DNA from 3 places in the Sporosarcina sp. P17b genome. Region 1 is predicted to be linked to each of the others. Evidence: riboswitches for the same ligand, from Rfam matches in the RefSeq annotation. Region 1 holds a riboswitch; each other region holds the start of a gene.
What was found. Region 1 has a riboswitch for S-adenosylmethionine ahead of metK (methionine adenosyltransferase). Riboswitches for the same ligand answer to the same signal wherever they lie in the genome.
Positions count from the first base shown of each region.

Region 2: another riboswitch for S-adenosylmethionine. It lies ahead of mtnK (S-methyl-5-thioribose kinase); the one in region 1 lies ahead of metK (methionine adenosyltransferase).
Region 3: another riboswitch for S-adenosylmethionine. It lies ahead of CSV76_RS14545 (MFS transporter); the one in region 1 lies ahead of metK (methionine adenosyltransferase).

Region 1 is NZ_PDYP01000002.1:379,550-382,835, forward strand. It holds gene CSV76_RS03825 (DUF3891 family protein) at 1-675, shown strand, start outside; gene metK (methionine adenosyltransferase) at 718-1,929, opposite strand; SAM riboswitch class I at 2,106-2,225, opposite strand; gene pckA (phosphoenolpyruvate carboxykinase (ATP)) at 2,401-3,286, shown strand, end outside.
Region 2 is NZ_PDYP01000017.1:13,655-16,940, reverse strand. It holds gene CSV76_RS14535 (2,3-diketo-5-methylthiopentyl-1-phosphate enolase) at 1-723, opposite strand, end outside; gene mtnK (S-methyl-5-thioribose kinase) at 723-1,928, opposite strand; SAM riboswitch class I at 2,002-2,104, opposite strand; gene CSV76_RS14525 (glycerol-3-phosphate dehydrogenase/oxidase) at 2,320-3,286, shown strand, end outside.
Region 3 is NZ_PDYP01000017.1:19,001-22,286, reverse strand. It holds gene CSV76_RS14550 (2-hydroxy-3-keto-5-methylthiopentenyl-1-phosphate phosphatase) at 1-259, opposite strand, end outside; gene CSV76_RS14545 (MFS transporter) at 464-1,714, opposite strand; SAM riboswitch class I at 1,853-1,943, opposite strand; gene CSV76_RS14540 (molybdopterin-containing oxidoreductase family protein) at 2,108-3,286, shown strand, end outside.

The DNA of each region.
Region 1 (3,286 bases):
TTTCCTGAAGATCAATGGCGTCATTCCGTATTGACTGCCATTCGTAACCACGACATCGGCTGGGCTCCTTTTGATAAACAGCCTTTTTGGAATGATGCGAAGTCGGTACCTTTTCGATTCACTGACTTCCCACTTCCCCCTAAAACAGTACTTTATCGTCAAGGAATCGATGATGTAGAAAAGATTGACCACTATGCAGCCATGCTTTGTAGTCTTCATTATGAACAGTTTATACAGAGTAATAACAAAAAAGAAGCTAAGCTATTTATCGAGGGAGAACAGAATCGTCGTGAACGATTGTGTAAAGAAATCAAGGGTTTTGATAAGGAATTATTTGAAAAGCATTTTGCTTTGCTTCAGCTTGGAGATAACTTTTCCTTATATTGTTGTGTGAATGATCCAGGTGTCGACAAAGCGAATGAACATGTATTCTTTCGCGACGGCATTCCTTCAACAGGCATTTTCCCTGCATTACCGATAGGACGAATTGGGATCTATTTTGCAGATCAGCACACTATTAAGGTGGAGGTTTATCCATTTCGCTGTTCGTTTGATGTGGAAGTGAAGCAAAAGAACGTGTTGAAACAAGATATTAAGGATAAAGGATTGCAAGTAGCTTATGAAGAGGCAGATTATGAATTGATTCCTTTTCATATTACGCCGGCAAATAAATAAAAAATGCAGAAAGAGGAAATGTTTTCCCCTTTCTGCACTCCATTATTGCTTCACACGTACTTTACTCGCAAGTTCTTTCAACGCTTCCACTTTATCCGTCTGCTCCCATGGCAATTCGATATCCGTGCGGCCAAAGTGACCGTATGCAGCTGTTTGTTTGTAGATTGGACGACGTAGGTCAAGCATTTTGATAATTCCTGCCGGACGAAGGTCAAACAATTCACGTACGAACTCCACTAATTGCGTTTCGGATAGTTTACCCGTGTCGAATGTGTTAATCGAGATAGAAACCGGGCTTGCTACTCCAATAGCATACGCCAGCTGAACTTCACAGTGCTCGGCTAATCCTGCTGCCACGATGTTCTTTGCGACATAGCGAGCTGCATAAGAAGCGGAACGATCCACTTTTGTAGCATCTTTACCTGAGAACGCTCCCCCACCATGTCGTGCATAACCACCGTACGTATCAACGATGATTTTACGTCCAGTTAGACCGGAGTCTCCTTGAGGACCACCAACGACGAAGCTGCCGGTAGGGTTAATGAAGTATTTCGTATGCTCGTCCAACAAGTTTATGGGAACGACTGCATCGATGACTACTTCTTTAATATCTTTCTCGATTTGTTTGAGTGTAGCTTCAGGATGATGTTGTGTGGAAATAACAATCGTGTCAATTCGCACTGGATTATTATCCTGATCATACTCTACTGTTACTTGTGTTTTGCCATCAGGACGCAAATAAGGAATTAGTTCTTCCTTACGTGCTTCTGCTAAACGTCGTGCCAATTTATGAGAAAGACTAATTGGTAAAGGCATAAGTTCCGGTGTTTCATTACATGCATATCCGAACATTAAACCTTGGTCACCTGCTCCGATGTCATCTATGTCTTCATCTGTCATAGACCCTTCACGCGCTTCAAGTGCCACGTTGACACTAGCAGCAATTTCAGGTGATTGCTCATCAATAGATGTAAGTACAGCAGATGTTTCGTAATCAAAGCCGTATTTCGCACGAACATATCCAATTTCCTTTACAGTATCGCGAACTACTTTTGGAATATCCACGTACGTTGTCGTAGTGATTTCTCCCATTACTAATACGAGTCCAGTCGTGATACTCGTTTCACATGCCACACGCGCATTTGGATCCTCGGTTAGGATCGCATCTAAAATTGCGTCTGAAATTTGGTCGCACATCTTGTCTGGATGGCCTTCTGTAACTGATTCTGATGTAAACAGTCGACGGTTTGTCATTTTGTTTCCCCCTATATTAAGCATCATGATACGGTACTCTCATAAGTCCCTGGTAAAGTTCCACGCCTAGACGTCAAGCATATACCATAAGGATTCAGGGCTAGACAATATAAAAAGCCCTTCACTCACATTCAATCCATGAGTAAAAGGCAAAATTTCACGCGCAGCACCTTTCACTCTTATCGTCCAAGGAATTAAACCTTGCTTCAGGTTTGGCACCTTCGCGCTAGACTACTGTCTATTGCAGGTTGCCGGGTTTCACAGGGCCTGTACCCTCCACCAACTCGGGATAAGAGTATCCGTTCATGTCACATCTTATTAAAAAGTTTGGATTTTGTCAATTTTTTTATTCTAAATCACTTGAGTTTTCCATTAGTATAGATTAATATTCTTAATGTGTTATACTATTTACGAATTAGGATATTCTTATCAAGATAAATAAATCGACTACGCAAAGGACGGTATGTAAATATGATATCTGCAAAAATTGATGATAGTTTAAAAAGTCTTCTTAGTGGAAGCAACGTGACGATCCAAGCGTCTGTAGCAGAATTAACGGAAAAAGCAGCAGCAAGAGGCGAAGCTAAACTTTCAGCAGACGGCGCAATTACTGCACGTACAGGCAAGTACACAGGACGCTCACCTAAGGACAAATTCATCGTTGAAGATGCAGTGTCTAAGGATAAAGTAGATTGGGGTAGCACGAACAGCCCAATTTCAGAAGAGATCTTTGATTCATTATACACGAAAGTCATTGATCATTTGAAGGAAAAAGACGAGCTCTTCGTTTTTAAAGGATTTGCAGGCGCGGATAAAGACTCCCAGTTGTCTATCCAAGTAATCAATGAATTAGCTTGGCAGAACCTATTCGTTCACCAGCTATTCATCCGTCCAACAGAAGAAGAATTACAAGCACACGAATCGCAATTCACAATTTTGGCTGCCCCTTCATTCAAAGCGGATCCAAAAGTGGATGGCACTAATTCGGAAACTTTCATCATCGTATCACTCGAGAAACGAATTGTTTTGATTGGTGGAACAGAGTACGCAGGAGAAATGAAAAAATCTATTTTCTCTGTTATGAACTTCTTGCTACCTGAACAAGGTATTCTTTCTATGCACTGTTCAGCAAACGTAGGTGAAGAAGGCGACGTTGCTTTGTTCTTCGGACTTTCTGGAACAGGTAAAACTACTCTTTCAGCAGATGCTAACCGTAAACTAATCGGAGACGATGAGCATGGCTGGTCTGATAACGGCGTATTTAACATTGAAGGTGGATGTTACGCAAAATGTATCAATCTTTCTGCAGAAAAAGAACCTGAAATTTTCGGAGCAATCCGTTTCGGTGCAGTTTTAG
Region 2 (3,286 bases), on a different contig from region 1:
GTTATTTTCACGCAGCGTTTGAAGTACATCCAAACCGTACGCGTGGACGTTGAATAATAACGCGTTCGCGCCAAGCGCTGCCGCCTGTTCCGCCTTGTCGTGAAGCTCATTCGTCCGTCCCGACAAGTTCACTGCATACAATGCCCGATTTCCGGTCTGTTCATAATGCCGATCGATAATGTCTTTTGCTGTTGTAATTCGCTTGTAAAACGGTGTTAATTCATTCTCAAAAAGAATTTCATCGTCTTTGATGAGATCGACACCGCCGGCTAACAGTTCTTCCAGTTGGGCTGAGAAAAAGGAAAGATCTCTTCCCATGACTCCCTTGAAGATGGCTTTCAGTAATGGGCGATCCATTACATTCAACTGCTCGCGAATCCCTTTCGTACCGAATCGTGGCCCTGGAAATTGTGCGAGCAATTGTTTGCCAAAATCCAAGTCGATTAATTCATAGCCTTCAAAAAAGGATAACTTGCCATAGACAGTCGTGAAAATCGCGGGAAGGTCTGCCGAATAATTAGCGGACGGATAAAAGATTTTCACCGTGTCCTTTACTTCCCCTTTTTCCACAGAAACAACTTCACCTTTATGGTGCTTCAATTGCTGCTGTTCAAGATGCGGAATGTCTGTCCAAGACCCAATTGTAAGCCCTAGGGCATGTTGCTCCGCTATTTTTTCTTGCTCTGGATGTGTCGGAAATAGATAAGTGGCTGTAACTCCCATTAAAATTCCTCCTTGTGATTACTGTCGATGAACCAGCTCTCCAATTCTTCCAAAGAGCGTATTGCGTGACGGTTAAGTATCAAATACTTTCCGAGCTCCAACACTTTTTTCCTTCTGGTCATTCTTTTTTGTTCATCTTCTTCATAATTCAAATCGTCAATTTGTGCAATACCTATGGAGCGGCGGACCAATTCGCACCCTGCATACCCCAGCATATCGGCAAATTTTCCGTCCATTACATGCGTCAGAAAACCCTCGAGTTGTGTATAAGGCTCATTGGATTCTTCTCTCCATAATTGGGCGAATGTATCGGTGTACGCATACCATGTTTCCCGCGCTTGTTCATAGCGCTTCGTTTGAAATTCAGGATGACCGATTCCATTTAACAACAAGCTTGCGATGAAATGCCCCATGTCAAATCCGAAAGGCCCAAAACAAGCAAACTCGGTATCGAATACAACTGTTTTGTCATCCCCCATGAATATTGCACCACTATGTAAGTCGCTATGAATGAGAGCATCCGCTTTCGTCATGAACTTATGTTTTAACTTCGCCACTTCCAGCTTTAACTGGTGATCTTGACTCAGAAATAACACATCATTTTTCAGGCCTTCTTCAAAGTAATTGCTGTCATGCGAATTGTAGGGACAATCGAAAGAAAGCTCTTCCGTCATTTCCCGCATGGCTGGATTTGTAAAAGAAGCATTCAATTCTTTCTTTACTTTTGGATCTAGGTAGAAATCGGACGTATAAAAAGTGGTTTTCGCACTGAATACACCTATGTCCTTCGCAAATACGGCAGATTCCGTCCCATTATTCAAAGCCGTGCGTCCCATTTCCATCGGATGCATGTCTTCCATCACAACAATTGCCATGATTTCATCCAGATGATGCACTTTCGGAACAGAACCGGGAATGATATTATCGTATTCCTGTAATACTTTTGCTTCTAGGACGACCCGGTCAATCGGAATAGGCATCGACTCCCCTACAATCCTCGCGTAAGGTACAGCCTGTTTGAGTATCAAGCTCTTCTGTTCCCCGGTTAATCGATAAACATGATTAATCTTCCCATCACTTACCTCCGTCACAATCACTTGTTCCTGTTCACTAAAGAAGTCACGCTTTTTAACATACTTCACAATTTCATTGATTTCTAAGAATGCATAGGTTGCTAGTTCCTGATGACTACTTGATATATTCATGTCATTTCCTCCTTCTGTATCGTCTATGATGATAAAAAAACCCCTTCAGTTAAGAAGAGGTTTTTCACACAACTTCTTATCTATCAGCATAAATGCTGTAAGAATTAGCACCGTGCTCAATTGAGTCGGTTGCCGGGCTTCATCGGGCTTTTCCCTCCACCTGCTCCTGATAAGAGTATATTTATTATTTTTAATTACCATTAGATTCGCACAACGCATATGAAATTATAGCATGACTCTTACCCATTGTCTATTTTATCGAAACCCACCAAATAGTTAAAACACTTTCTACATGTTACTATTTCTAAACCTTTTGTAAATCAATAGATTTAGTTATCTAAATTGTAGTATAATTAATGAACGAATACAATATGTGGAGGCTTTAAATAGAATGAGTGAACAACCTAATGGATTACAAAAAAATGAAGTGCTTGCAAGATTACAAGCGGAAGAATTTGATGTATTAATCATCGGGGGCGGAATCACGGGGGCTGGAATCGCCTTAGATGCAGCCAGTCGTGGAATGAAAACAGTACTTGTGGAAATGCAGGATTTTGCTGCAGGGACGTCCAGCCGTTCTACAAAAATGATCCATGGCGGCTTGCGATACCTGAAAAATCTTGAAGTGAAGATCGTTGCGGAAGTAGGTAAAGAGCGGGCGGTCGTCTATGAAAATGGACCCCATGTGACGAACCCAGAGTGGCTGCTTTTGCCAATTTATAAGGACGGTTCAATGGGTAAATTCACTACCTCCATCGGATTGCGCGTCTATGACTTTTTGGCGGGCGTGAAAAAAGAAGAACGAAAAAGCATGTTGACCAGAGAAAGAGCGTTGCATGCGGAGCCTAAACTCAAGCAAGAAGGGTTACTTGGAGCTGGCCGTTTCGTCGAATACAGATCGGATGATGCGAGACTGACGATTGAAGTGATGAAAGAAGCTGTTAGTCAAGGCGCAACTGTATTCAATTATACAAAAGTAACTGATTTTATTTACAATGGAGGAAAAGTTGCAGGCGTATGCGTGGTCGACCAGCTAAATGGCAAAATAAGTGAAATACGCGCAAAAACAATAGTGAACGCCGCCGGGCCATGGGTAAATACATTGAGGGAGAAAGACAACTCCTTGGATTCAAGGGAAATTCGTTTGACGAAGGGCATTCATCTCGTTTTTGACCAAAGTGTATTCCCTTTGAATCAGATTGTTTACTTTGACACACCGGATGGCCGGATGGTATTGGCAATCCCACGGGACGGGAAAACGTACGTTGGGACGACAGACACTGATTACAAAGGGGACATGGTTCATCCCCGAATGACCGTAAGCGACCGCGATTACTTGATGGCCGCAATTGCTCTCA
Region 3 (3,286 bases), on a different contig from region 1:
GAACAAATTCACCAAAACCTTCCCTGATTTCCGCGTCCTCCAAAACGAACGACACGATTTGTTCTTTTTGGGAAGTGGGCAATAAAGCAAAGAGTTCTTTGACTCCTGTTTGAATCGACACCTTTTGTGCCATAATATCGTCCTTTATCTCTTCCCATCCAGCGGGAGCGAACTTGTCCATGATATTGATAATATTATCTTTCATCGTAATTGTACCATCGAAATCACAAAAAATTACTGGTTTAAACTCTGCACTCATCTATATGTCCTCCTACCATCTATCAATAAAACCTCTTCTATTATAAGAAGAGGTCATTGATACATCTTCTTATCTACAACAACACAAAGCAAGAAGTCACGCCGTGTCCCTCCACCTAGATAAGAAATCTCGTATTTATTTCAATTAATTGTGATTATTTCATCTATCGATAACTTTGTCAATCAACGCCCATCGACAGCGGTTTTAGGAAGTAATCGGAACGGCTTTTTCCCGCGCCTTTCCTTCTTCCTCTTCCGGTACACGAATGAATTTAACAATAATCGCACTCACTACATAGAGGGCACTGAAAATCCACACGACCCCTTCCGCTCCAACAAGCCCAATGAACGCCAAAGCGATTGCTGGTGCTACGAATGTGGACAGACCAGCGGCAAAGTTCAACACGGACATTGCAGCGCCTTTATCCTCACCTGCAACGGATGGTACCAGGGCACCGATTGGAACGTAGCCCGCTACCAAGCCGCCCCATATGAATCCAACAATGCTCGTCATGAGAATACTACCATTTGTAATTACCGGTATATAGAACAGAAGCGGCGTGAAAATCGCGCAGCCGATTCCACCGAACCAAATGATTGTGTTTTTCCAACCGAATTTATCCCCAATAAAGCCGAACACTAAATTGAAGATGATGTTTCCTAAGAAGAACGTTCCCCATAATTGCAACCATGCAGTTGTTTCAATGCCATGTTGCGCCATATGCATCGGTAAGAATACCGGGAATCCATAGACACTTAAACTATTGATAATTCGGACAACTCCACCTGCAGCAACCCGTTTGTTCGTTTTCAAAATGGTGATGCCTTTCAATAATTCGGTGACTGCTTCTTTTTTGTTCGCGAGTTTTTTCTTTTGGAACTTGTCTTTATTGATAACTAAAGCAAAGATCGCACCGAGACATACCCAGAAAATAGATGTCCACATTGTATTGATGTAACCAAGATGCTGGATTACGAAACTTGAATACCATGCGCCCAGCACCATCATTCCCGCACAAAACGCAAACCAAAACCAACCGACGGCAGAGCTCAATTTATTTTGCGGTGTCTTATAAATGACCCATGTCAGGAAGGAGTAGGCAAACAACGGATAACCGAAACCTTTAATGAAATACGTGAGAAGCATAACCGGGTAATTCATCGTCGAAAAACCGTACGTGATAAACCCTGCGGTACCGATTATGTAAACGGCTAAACCGATTGCCATTGTACGTTTTGGACCAAATACCTCTACACAGACGCCTGAAAACCAAGAAGACAGCGCGATCGAGATTCCGTATACTGTGAAAATGGCAGCTGACTGTTGAATGGTCAACCCGCTTTCAATCAAGAAAGGACTCAGCCAACCGGCTTCAATTCCGTCTCCCATCATGAACAGCATGACACCGAAAAAGCCCCATCCTAAGTTTTTCGTGATTCCGATTCTTTCTAACATAACACTCTCTCCATCTCTATCTCTAATTTTTCTGTAGCTTCAACTTAGGTTATATAAAATAAAAAAACCCTTTCCGAAAGGACGGAAAGAGTCGATGATAGTACATCATAATCACATTAAAAAATAAATGCTAAACCCTTTCTATCTCTCAAGCTACGCTTGCTGGATTTGGCACAATTATGTTGCCGAAGTTTCATAGGGCCAGTCCCTCAACTTCTCTCGATAGAAAATAATAATATGTAATTGAGTGAAAAATGTCGAATATCTAACTTATCAATTAACTGTATAGAATTTTCAATCTGAAGTCAACCACTTATTTTAACTTTCCAAAAAAATAGTTTAATATATGTTATACTATCTAGCATAAATCGTTTGTTTGAAAGGATATTTGATATGCATTCTTATATTGATGTAGAAAATGGTGTAGTCCCCTCGGTCTGTTCCCTTGATTGTCCAGACCAATGTGGATTGCTTGTTCACAAAGATGATGGGAGAATCGTTAAAATTGAAGGCGATCCGGACCATCCTGTAACAAAAGGAAGTATTTGTAACAAAGTTCGACATATGACTGAACGCATTTATGATCCAAAAAGGATTACAACCCCTTTGAAACGCGTTGGGGAAAAAGGTGATGGGAAATTTGTTCCAATCAGTTGGCAAGAAGCCATTACAACCATCACAGATCAGTGGAAAAAATTGATTTCAGAAGAGGGTCCGGAATCGATTCTTCCTTACAGTTTCTATGCCAATATGGGGAAACTTAGTTCCAAAGGGATGGATCGCCGTTTCTTCAACCGCCTTGGTTCGAGTCAACTGGACCGGACGATTTGTTCAGTCGCTGGCGAGGTCGGCTACAATTACACGATGGGCGGGCGTTTCGGAACAGATCCCGAGGAGATGACGGAAACAAAATTATTTGTTTTCTGGGGCATCAATGCTGTCAGCACCAATATGCACCAAATCATGATTGCGCAAAAAGCGAAAAAAAACTGTGCTAAAATCGTCGTTATTGACGTCCATAAAAATCAGACCGGACGCATGGCTGATTGGTTCATCCCCATTCTTCCCGGAACTGACGGAGCGCTTGCACTCGGAATCATGCATATTCTTTATAAAGAAAAACTGGTCAATCAATCGTTTTTGGAACAATATACAATCGGCTATGAAGAGCTCAGGGAACATGTAAAGCACTACGATCCCCAAACGGTTTCCGCCATTACGGGCGTGCCGAAGGAAGATATCTATGAATTGGCCCGGATGTATGGAACCGTCTCCCCTTCCATGATTCGCATTGGCAATGGGTTGCAGCATCATGATAACGGGGGAATGATGGTCCGGACAATTTCCTGCTTGCCTGCTTTGACAGGGCAATGGGAATTGAAAGGCGGAGGGGCCCTCAAATCGAATTCCGACTATTTGACGCATAATACAGCCGCACTGGAACGTCCTGAACTTCAGGTAGTGCCAACGCGCAGATTCAATATGAATTTATTGGGACAAGTATTACTGGAGGAACAACAGCCGATTCGCTCTTTGTACGTCTATAATAGCAACCCCGCCGTTGTGGCACCG